DNA from 3 places in the Eubacterium limosum genome. Region 2 is predicted to be linked to each of the others. Evidence: riboswitches for the same ligand, from Rfam matches in the RefSeq annotation. Region 2 holds a riboswitch; each other region holds the start of a gene.
The links. A riboswitch is a leader RNA that binds a small molecule or an ion and turns the genes downstream of it on or off. The one in region 2 is predicted to bind cyclic di-GMP.
Positions count from the first base shown of each region.

Region 1: it holds a riboswitch for cyclic di-GMP, as region 2 does, so the genes downstream of both, B2M23_RS03015 (helix-turn-helix domain-containing protein) here and B2M23_RS05840 (pilin) in region 2, are expected to answer to the same signal.
Region 3: it holds a riboswitch for cyclic di-GMP, as region 2 does, so the genes downstream of both, B2M23_RS20135 (fibronectin type III domain-containing protein) here and B2M23_RS05840 (pilin) in region 2, are expected to answer to the same signal.

Region 1 covers NZ_CP019962.1:656,777-660,054, forward strand. The annotation lists gene B2M23_RS03000 (aminotransferase class I/II-fold pyridoxal phosphate-dependent enzyme) at 1-273, opposite strand, end outside; gene trxA (thioredoxin) at 371-694, shown strand; gene B2M23_RS03010 (helix-turn-helix domain-containing protein) at 911-1,246, shown strand; cyclic di-GMP riboswitch class I at 1,338-1,425, shown strand; gene B2M23_RS03015 (helix-turn-helix domain-containing protein) at 1,515-1,847, shown strand; gene B2M23_RS03020 (LTA synthase family protein) at 1,888-3,278, opposite strand, start outside.
Region 2 covers NZ_CP019962.1:1,266,430-1,269,707, reverse strand. The annotation lists gene B2M23_RS05845 (pilus assembly FimT family protein) at 1-492, opposite strand, end outside; gene B2M23_RS05840 (pilin) at 888-1,388, opposite strand; cyclic di-GMP riboswitch class I at 1,569-1,662, opposite strand; gene B2M23_RS05835 (O-antigen ligase family protein) at 1,928-3,208, opposite strand.
Region 3 covers NZ_CP019962.1:4,283,615-4,286,892, reverse strand. The annotation lists gene pstB (phosphate ABC transporter ATP-binding protein PstB) at 1-306, shown strand, start outside; gene phoU (phosphate signaling complex protein PhoU) at 321-998, shown strand; cyclic di-GMP riboswitch class I at 1,148-1,235, shown strand; gene B2M23_RS20135 (fibronectin type III domain-containing protein) at 1,366-3,278, shown strand, end outside.

The DNA of each region.
Region 1 (3,278 bases), 610 kb from region 2:
GCCCATAACAGCACTCTGTATGCCGGCTGTGCTGCCACCCACCAGAATACAGGCCTCCTCTGATCCATAAGCTTCTGCCAGCTTTTCCTGAACCCTTAAAAGAATATCGGAGGGATCGTGCAGATTATCCGCCCCAGGCACTTCTGTTGTATCCAGGGTTGCCCAGTTCTCATTATCAAAGCAAATTTTTCCCTTGTGCCCCGGCATATGGAACCGCAAAGCCCCTCTGTCACTCAGTTCTTGTAATCTTGTATATAAAAGTCGTTTTTTCATGGATTTATTTTATCATAAAATCTGGATTTTTCCCCTTTATTTTTAGATAGATTATTGATATGATAATCACTGTAAAAAAATTCAAGGAGTGAAAAAGATGGCAAATATCATCTCTGTCGATATGACTAACTTTGAAGCGGAAGTGCTAAACTATACGGAAGGCCCTGTTATGGTCGATTTTTGGGCTGAATGGTGTGGTCCCTGCAAGGCTCTTCTTCCGATCATCGAAGAAATCGCCGGCGAAGTCCCTGCAACCGCTAAGATCTGTAAGCTGAACGTGGATGAAAACACCGATCTGGCCAGACAGTTTCATGTCATGAGCATCCCGACTTGTGTATTCTTAAAGGACGGCAGTGAAGTCGAACGTTTCGTAGGAAGCCGCGACAAGCAGGAATACATTGATACCCTAAAAAATTTATAAGTTTTTTCAGACTGTGCTCCGGGCATGGTCTTTTTTTATCGAACTACTTTTTATTATATTTTCTCTTACAATACAAGACGTTTCTCTTTTTATTCCATTTTTATAACTATTATTTCGAAAATCCTTGAACCTTTTTTGAAAATATGTTACTATGAAAATTGTTTATAGCTTCCTTATTTTCAATCCTATCTGTCAAACACTCGGGAGGAACTCCAGATGAACAGTAAATACCTCGGGCAGCGGCTTCGCCAGTTTCGAAAAGACGCCCATCTTACACAAAACCAGCTGGCTAAAAAGGCCGGTATCACCCCCACTTATCTCAGTATCATTGAAAGGGGCGCGCAACTGCCCCGGCTGGAAACCTTTATCAATCTTGCCAATGTCTTGTCCGTTTCCGCCGACGACCTTCTGATGGAGGATCAAACGGAGTCTTGGAAAGATTTGTATCCCTCTTTCTGTATTCCGTCTGACAATCTAACGGACGAACAGCTTGCATTAGTTCAGGATATGGTCAAGCTAATGTGCGACCATTTCAAAACAACAAATGACTAAATTATTTGTTTAAATTCTTGAACAAAACTATAATTGAATATTGACTTCATTCGCATTGTGAGTTATAGTAAATAATATACATCCGAATCATTTTGAAATAGGGCAAAACTATTGAAAGGTAGTGACGCAAAGCCAAGGGTCTAATTCATCTCCAGATGAAACGACAGCCGGTTGCTCGGGTATTAAACTTACTGAATGCAATCTCCCTGCCTTGGTTTATGCCGGGGTCTTTTTATTGCCCCAATCTCACGCAGAGGAGTTAATCACAATGGATAATAAAGTTATTGGCAGGCATATTCGTGAAGCCCGTCTTGATAAAAAACTGACGCAATACCAGCTCGCGGAACGTGTTCATATTACACCGAATTATCTGAGCATGCTGGAACGCGGCACCCATCTGCCCAAACTTGAAACGCTCATCACCATTTCCGAAGCACTGGAGGTTCCTGTCAGCGCACTTCTTACCGATTTCCCCGTCGAGTCCTTTACCAGCCGGATTCACTTTCTGTCCACTGCAATGGAAGGGCTTGATGACGAGCAGTCCAAAATCGTGTGCGATGTCATCAAGGTGATGACTGACGGCTTTAAATTGAAAAAATAAATAAAAATCCCCGGATCAAATGATCCGGGGATTTTTTTAGTTAAAAGTCTGAAGCCGGGTAAAACAAATCGTTTCGCCGCCTCGCCGTATCCAGCATGTTATTGTAGAGTATCTGCTGGTATTCCAGGACCTCACGGTCATGGATAGTTGGATCGCCCCTTCTGAAGTACTGCCCCTCATTGTCAATGACCCCTACTTTATTGATGACCGGCAGGGTTTCGGACAGCTTCATTAAATAATTGTTGTAGGGTGTGCCCTGGATACCCGCCTGCGCAAGCAGCAGGCTGGAAAGGTAGTTTACACTCAGCTTATCCACCTGAGCTTCTGGGATGTCATAGTTTGCCCAGATGACAAAGGGCGTAACGTAACGCCTCTGCAGTTCCTCCAGGCTCCACTGGTCCAGGGGCTTCTGCATGAGTTCTTCATAAAAAGCCTGCTCAATATACGCCTGATGATCGCCAAACATGACCACCAGTGTGGGCTCATCCTGACCGCTGAAATAGTCGATCAGATTTTTGAACGCCGCGTCGGAGCTGCGCATCAGCGATAAGTACTGCTCGGTTTCAGGATAGCTTCCCTCCATCCCCTCCAGAAGCACGGGCTCCAGATCATCGGCATTCAGCTGGTAGCCAGCATGGTTCTGGATGGTCACATCAAAGACAAAAAGAGGATTGTCGCCTTTGTTTTCATAAAGCTCGATGACCTTGTCATAAGTGGCCGCATCGCTGACCCATTTTTCTCTGAGCGTCTGAGATTCCAAAAATTCTTCTTCTGAGAAAAACTGCTGAAAGCCAAAATTCGGATAAACCTTGTCACGGTTCCAGGCGTTCCGCTCTCCAGGATGGATGGCGTAGCTGCTGTAGCCTTCATAGTTCAGTGTTGACGTGAGTCCGGGGGCCGGACCCTTGATATAAAGCTGATAGGGCCTCGCATTTTCTGGCAGATAAGCCGTGGTGTTCCCTGTCAGAAAAGCGTATTCGGAGTCACAGGTGCCTCCGCCGAAAACTGACACATAGAGATTCCCTTTAATGGTATTTTCCTGCAGGCTGTCAATGAAGGGCATGTAGTCAATATTGGTTGAAAAATCCCCCACGGCCCGCAGGTCACTGAAGGACTCATTCATAATGGCAATAATATTAGGCTTATGACTGTTTTTCATCCCGGGACCAACAGCGGCTTTTTCCGTTGTTCCGCCCCGGCCGACAGCCCCTGTAGTCATGGGCTGCTGCACGTTTTTGATACTCTCGCCCAGAAAGGCCAGATCATATCCTTCCGGCTCCCTGACATGTGAGAGCTTAGCATTGACCGTAAAGGTATAAGGGTAGCCGTTAACCGGCATGTCCCAGGCATAGTAATACCGCTCCACATTGGTCTCAAAAAATAACCCAAAGGTGATGGTCAGGGCTGCAAAGGCCATCAGGCGCAGCTTAC
Region 2 (3,278 bases):
GGGGGTAATCGTCGTAATATAATTTCCAGTGTAATCTTTATATTGTATCTTTACCACCTTTGTTTCCTCCTCTGTTCCTTTTTCCCCCATAAAAACATATAATCTTATCTTCTTACCTATAATTATATCATCCATCATATTCTGCTGATTAGGCATTGAAAAAAAGGAGGTTCCCCATTCAAATTCTTCTTTGTTTTTTAAATCACTATCCAAAAACTTCATTATATTTTCAGTAATTTCAATGAAATTACCATCTTCTACTTTAGCATGATTTTTAAAAAATTCTGTTATTCCAGCTTGTGTAGCAACATATACCTCCCTTGCTTCAGCAAGGGCCGCTTTTTCTTTAGCATTCTCCACAAACCCCAGCATAGCGGGAATGGTAAAGGCTGCTAAGATGGCCAAAATTACGAGCACCACGATCAGTTCAACCAGCGTAAAGCCCTGTTCAGACCTTGCGCTGGCTTTCAGACGCTGTTTAAGATTAATCATTTTGTTTTCCTCTATCCTCAAAACGGATCCCGGACAGGCTTTCTGCAGAGAAAGCCTGTCCCGAAATCCCGAAAACACAATGGCCTCTCTGCTAAAAAGCAATAAAATCCTGTTTTTAAGGCAGAAAAGCATTTAAACCAATTTTAAATGAGTTGATAGTTGATAATAGACAGTGAATCATTCATGTACCAAATCACACAGCGATTTTGATCTAAATCAAATTTGCGCGGCAAATGTTCCAAAACTATCCACTATCCACTATCAACTGTCAACTATAGTTTTGTTTTTTCTTTGGGCAATAAAAAAAGCGCCTGGAAAAATGGGGAAAAAGGCCGGCTGCGGCGCTGCAGACTCGGCCTATGCATTATGCTTTATAACTCTACATCTTTAATTTATTACTTATTATCTACAACATCAGCACTGTTACCAGAAGTAGTTTTATCAATTTTAACTAAGTACTTGGCAGCTGCATCCGTGTAACGCACTCCAGAAACTTGTCCAGCTGTTGTTACCCATACTTTGGAAGTGTTGCCATTATCAATCTTCGCATCAAAACCCTCAGGTTTGCTATCACTTACAGTAACCGTTATATTTCCATTTTCAGGAATATCATTATTGATCAACTCTTCTGCTTTAGTTTCCACAGCTCCTGCATCTTCTGTTGCTACTTTTCCTGTAGATGATTTGGCTGTGATCTCTGATGCAGCGGATTGAGACGCCACATAAACCTCACGTCCTTCAGCCAAAGAAGCTTTCTTCTTCGCATCATTCACAAACCCCAACATCGCCGGAATCGTGAACGCTGCTAAAATCGCCAAAATAACCAATACTACAATCAATTCTACCAAAGTAAAACCCTTCTGGTTTTTCTTCAGCTTATTAATCATCTGAATCATTTACATCTCTCCTTTTATGTTCTCTTGTTTACCTTTAAATATAAACCTTTATTTTAACCGTCCGCGCCATGACGATTATAAACAGAGTGATTGACTGCCCCAGCGTACCTTTTTGTTAAAGGCTACTCAAAAAATAAAAATAGCCGGAAACCATACAGGGGTTTTCGGCCATCTACCGTTTTTGGCATCTGGCTGTCATATCAGGCTGGAGCTCCCGACGTAGACCCTGTAGTTTTGCGCCACGGGCTTTCGCACCGCTTTGCCTTTTGAACAATTCTATTCTACAACTGATTCTGGCATTTGTCAAGAACTATAAAAACCAGTTACTTTTAAATATTCTAAAAGTATCCTGTTATTCATCATTAATACATGTATGCACACTTTCAAAACCATACAAATTTGCTTTTTTCGCTTCTCTTATAGCTATAAGTTATTATAAATGCCATTTCATTTACCACCAGCATTAAAGCGATGGTAAAAACAGCACTATTTGGGTAAAATACTAAATCTTTTTCAAATTATTTTCAATTTTTATTTCCTTAAATCATATTCAAATTTGATTGAATTTCACCACTCAAACGCACTGCGATTCCACAGAATATCCAGAAGACCGGAGCCACGCTTACCACGGAAATATTAAAGCAGGCGGCGGCCATGTAGGCGGCGATGCTGCAGACAAGGGGCACAAGCAGGGGCGAATAACGCCAGTTTTTGAAGCCCTGATACAATGTCGCGCTTTCAAAGGCCAGGTAGCTGAGAACCGCGGGGACGCCGCTGCTCACAGCAATGTGCAGGTATTCGTTGTGGGCCCGGTCGATGACCAGATGGTGACCCGTTACCTGTACAATATCGTTTTCAAAATACTGGCCCATGACCTGCCCCAGGGTTTCAATGCCAAAACCGGTCAGCGGGCGCATTCGGATGAGTTCCAGAGTTTTTGACCAGATAAAAAGCCGGTAGGAGCCGCCCTTTTCCCAGTCATCGCCTTTGAGCATTCTGGACAGATCTGCAAAAACGCTGAAAAATCGCGCGCCAAAGCCGCTGTTCACCAACAGAAAAACAAGGGTTAAAAAGGCAAACACACCGCTCACCACTGCGAAACGGCGCCGATTCTCCTGCTCTCTCAGCAAAAACACCCCCAACAGGGCAAACCCCAGAAAGCTGCCGATCCACGCCCCCCTTGTATTGGTGCACAACAGGCAGAAATATACTAGTCCGCAGGGCAGCAGATAAGCCTTCGATCCTCTGATAAAAGCATAGACAAGAATTGGCAGCGCCAGTGTCAGAAAAGAGCCCAGAAAATTCGGGTTGCCAATGGTGGCGTAGGAGGCGCCTGGCCCGCCGTACATCAGAGGGTCCTGTGGCTGAAAGTCCAAACCAAATTTCTGAAAGATGCCATAAACCGCCACGCAGGATACCCCCGCTGCGTAAAGGCGTACATGCCAGGGCTTAAAGGTATAGAAAAAAGCGCCCAACATCATTAAAAGACCATAAAACAAAATGGCGGAGTAGCTCTCCAGCCGGAAGGACCGCCCCTTGAGCGACAGCATCACATCTGTCGAAAAGGGCAGGGTAACGGTAATACACAAAAGGTACAAAAGCACCAGCTTCACGGGCAAAGGAATTTTCGGCTTCCCGGTAAAATACTCGGTAATGGGTCGCACATACAAGAGCAGCAGCCCAAACACCAGCACCTCGATAGTCATCAGCTTGGGCATATACAGGGTATCCCCAAAGGGCGGCACAATGATCAGCGGCACTGCTCCGGCAATGATGGCCAGCACTGCGGAGACGGTCGTTTTAAGTTCGAGTTTTCGCATCATTTTCCTCAATATCAGTATTTTTTCTTAAGTTGTAGCATATTTTTCCCATAAACACATCCTGAATCGT
Region 3 (3,278 bases), 1.4 Mb from region 2:
GGGCAGCAGCAGCGTCTCTGCATTGCCCGAACCATTGCCATGCAGCCAGAGGTTATTCTGATGGATGAACCAACCTCTGCCCTTGACCCTATTGCCACTTCAAAAATTGAAGACCTGATGGAGGAGCTTAAAAAGGATTATACCATTATTATCGTAACACACTCCATGCAGCAGGCGGCCAGAATCTCAGACAGGACTGCGTTTTTCCTTATGGGAGAAATCATCGAGTATAATGAAACCAACACCATTTTTATGAATCCGGAAGATAAACGTACTGAAGATTACATTACCGGACGATTTGGTTGATAAAGGAGCGAATAATGAGAGAAGTTTATAATGAAGAATTAAAAACCATTAAGAATGAAATTCTGCTGATGTCTTCTCAGGCAGAACGGATGCTGTCCGATTCAATTACAGCGCTGGAAGAACAGAATGTAAAACTGGCCAGAAGTGTTATCAGCCGTGATGATATCGTGGATTTAAAGGAAATTCAGCTTCAACAGATTGTCAGTGAGGTTATTGCAAGACAGCAGCCGGTCGCAGGGGATTTGAGAAGGCTTTCTTCAACCTATAAGATTATTACAAATCTTGAGAGAATCGCGGATTTAGCGGTTAATATCTGCCAAAAAGTGATCTGTCTGCGCAAAGAGGAATACTATAAAAAACTTGATAATATTCCGCAGATGGCAAAGATGGTGGAAGACCAGCTGAAAATGTGTATAGAGGCTTATATTGATGAGGATATCAGCAAAATGGACGATGTGATCCGGTATGAGGATGAAATTGACCGTTTGAACAATACCCTGCACAGTGACTGTATTGCAGAAATCAACAAAAATCCGGAGATGGCTCTTCAGGCCATGAGTTTTTCCTTTATTGGGAGTCATCTGGAGAGAATCGGCGATCATGCCACCAATATTTTTGAAACAGTATATTTTATTGTGACCGGAAATTATATGGATTTTAATGATTTAAACACAATTCCTGAAGACGAGTAAGTTCTAGCTTTTATTTTTGACCAGAGTAGCTTTTTACTCTGGTCTTTTTCTTTTTAATGCAAAATAATCAATGATTCTTGACGCGGAGAATCGTGCCTGTTATAATGAGACATAGTCTATAGTGATTTTAATTTAATAACGTTTTTAAAACGTAAAAAGGGCAAATCTGTTGAAAGGCAGAGACGCAAAACTAAAGGGCCTGAAGCCGGTAAACGGTAATGGCAGCCAGCTGCTACGGAAATCCATCATCATCGGTGGACACCGCACGGCTGCGCCCTTTCGCAGCCGTTTTTTGTTCATACGAGCGTAATGAGATAAGCGGTAAAAGACTGGGAGTACTTATATAAGAGAAGGAAAGGAAAAGAACATGAAAAAATGGTTAGCTTGTTTTATGTCAGTTGTTATGCTGTTTGCGAGCTTTCCGGTATCTATTCTGGCGGAAGAATCAGGACAGGAGCCTGCTGCCCAAATGACAGAGAATGATACCGTGACAGAAAATCAGGAAGAGGGTGAGACAGCGGAAAGTGCGGAGAAGCCATCTTCTGAGGCGGTTGAGTCTCCTGAGCCTCAGCCGGAAAATAAAGAGGCAGGTGTCATCTATGCAGGAGCGTCTGCTGACCTGGTGGGAAATATCGAGGTGGAAATCCACTTTAACCAGCCGAAGACAAAGCTGTCAGAAACAGCAGTCCTGACTCTGGCAGCCAGCGACGGTACGTCCAAGGAAATTCCTTTAAAGGATGTCATCAGTGAAAAAGCCACAACGGATTTTGGCAGCAGGAGCATCCAGTATAAGACACTGCTTTTTGACAGAGATTCCAATGGAGTGGACAGCAGCAACGTTCTTTGCAATGAGCAGGAGCCCGATGCGAAGATTTATTTTGCCAATGTCAATTTTTACAGCCTGCCAATTGGCGACTACACCGTCACAGTCTCTGACAAGGGGATGGTACCAGCCCAGGCGCAGGTAAGCCTCCAGGGCAGCTCCAAGCGTGTCGAATTTATGGGCGGTTCAATTTTAACAGGCGATGTCGACCAAAACGGCAGCATTGACGATGCCGATTACGATGCGGTCATGAAAAGCCTTGGTTCTTCTGAAGCAGACTGTGACCTGAATGGAGATGGAACCGTGGATATTGTCGATCTGGTCTATTTACAGGAAAATATGGGTGTGTCCCATGACTCAGGAAAAGTACAGATCAGTGACACCTCCCCGATTGTAGATCCCGGCAACGTGACTTTCGAAAAAGATAAAACGGATCCTGTGACGATAAAAAGCGGCGATATTGCCCAGCTTTTCAGCACAGCCTCCGATCAGGCAGGCATGGTTCAGTTTGCCAGGGAGGATGGAAGCAGCATTTCAGAGGATACGCCTCTGTTAATTCCGCTTGTAATGAAGGAGCCAGTCGTAGCGACAGAGCTTCGCATTGCCCCAAGTGAACTGGGGCTTGAAAATGCGCCAAAGAGGGGAACCATTGAGGTGACCGATGAATTTGAAGAGATACATAGCTATAAGTTTGACCTTCAGGACAAGGCGGATTATCTCTTTTTAACCGATGAAGCCTCCCCGTCAACCATTGTTGTTGACCTGAAAGGGCAGGTCGCGATTAAAAAGGTTACGATCATTGTAAAAGAAACCAATAAGGCGAGCAGTAATTTGGCGGAAATTTCAAAGGTTGAATTCTTGAATAATACCAAGGATAAGATTGTCGAGCAGGTGACGAGCATCCCGACAAACGTTCAGGTAGCCTCTGGCAATGAAAGCCTGAGTGTCAGCTGGGAAGCACAGAGTAATGTAACAGGCTATGAGGTCAAAATGAGTTATACGGACCCCAAAAGCGGTAAGGCAGAGACTGTACTGACGCCTGTGGATGGAACTTCCCTGACGATCAGTGATCTGACCAACTTTGTGGAGTATAAAATTTCGGTTCAGTCTGTTAACCGATCAGAGGGCGGAAACTGGGAAAGCGGCTTTAGCGCGCCCGTAATAGGAATACCGCTGCCAACCTCAGTGCCTGAGCAGCCAGAGGGGATCACGCTAAAAGGCGGATACCGCCAGATTACAGTTAACTGGGAAAAACAAAAAAATTCTACCGGATATAATGTCTACTACCGTGAAAAGGGAAACGGTGAATACACCAAGGTTGGGGGTTTAGAAAACACCAGCTATGTGATTGAAAACCTTAAGGATCAGGCTGAATATGAGGTTTATCTGACCGGCTATAACGCCATTGGCGAAGGGGCAAAATCATCTGTATATACCTGCGCCACAGAATCCATCGA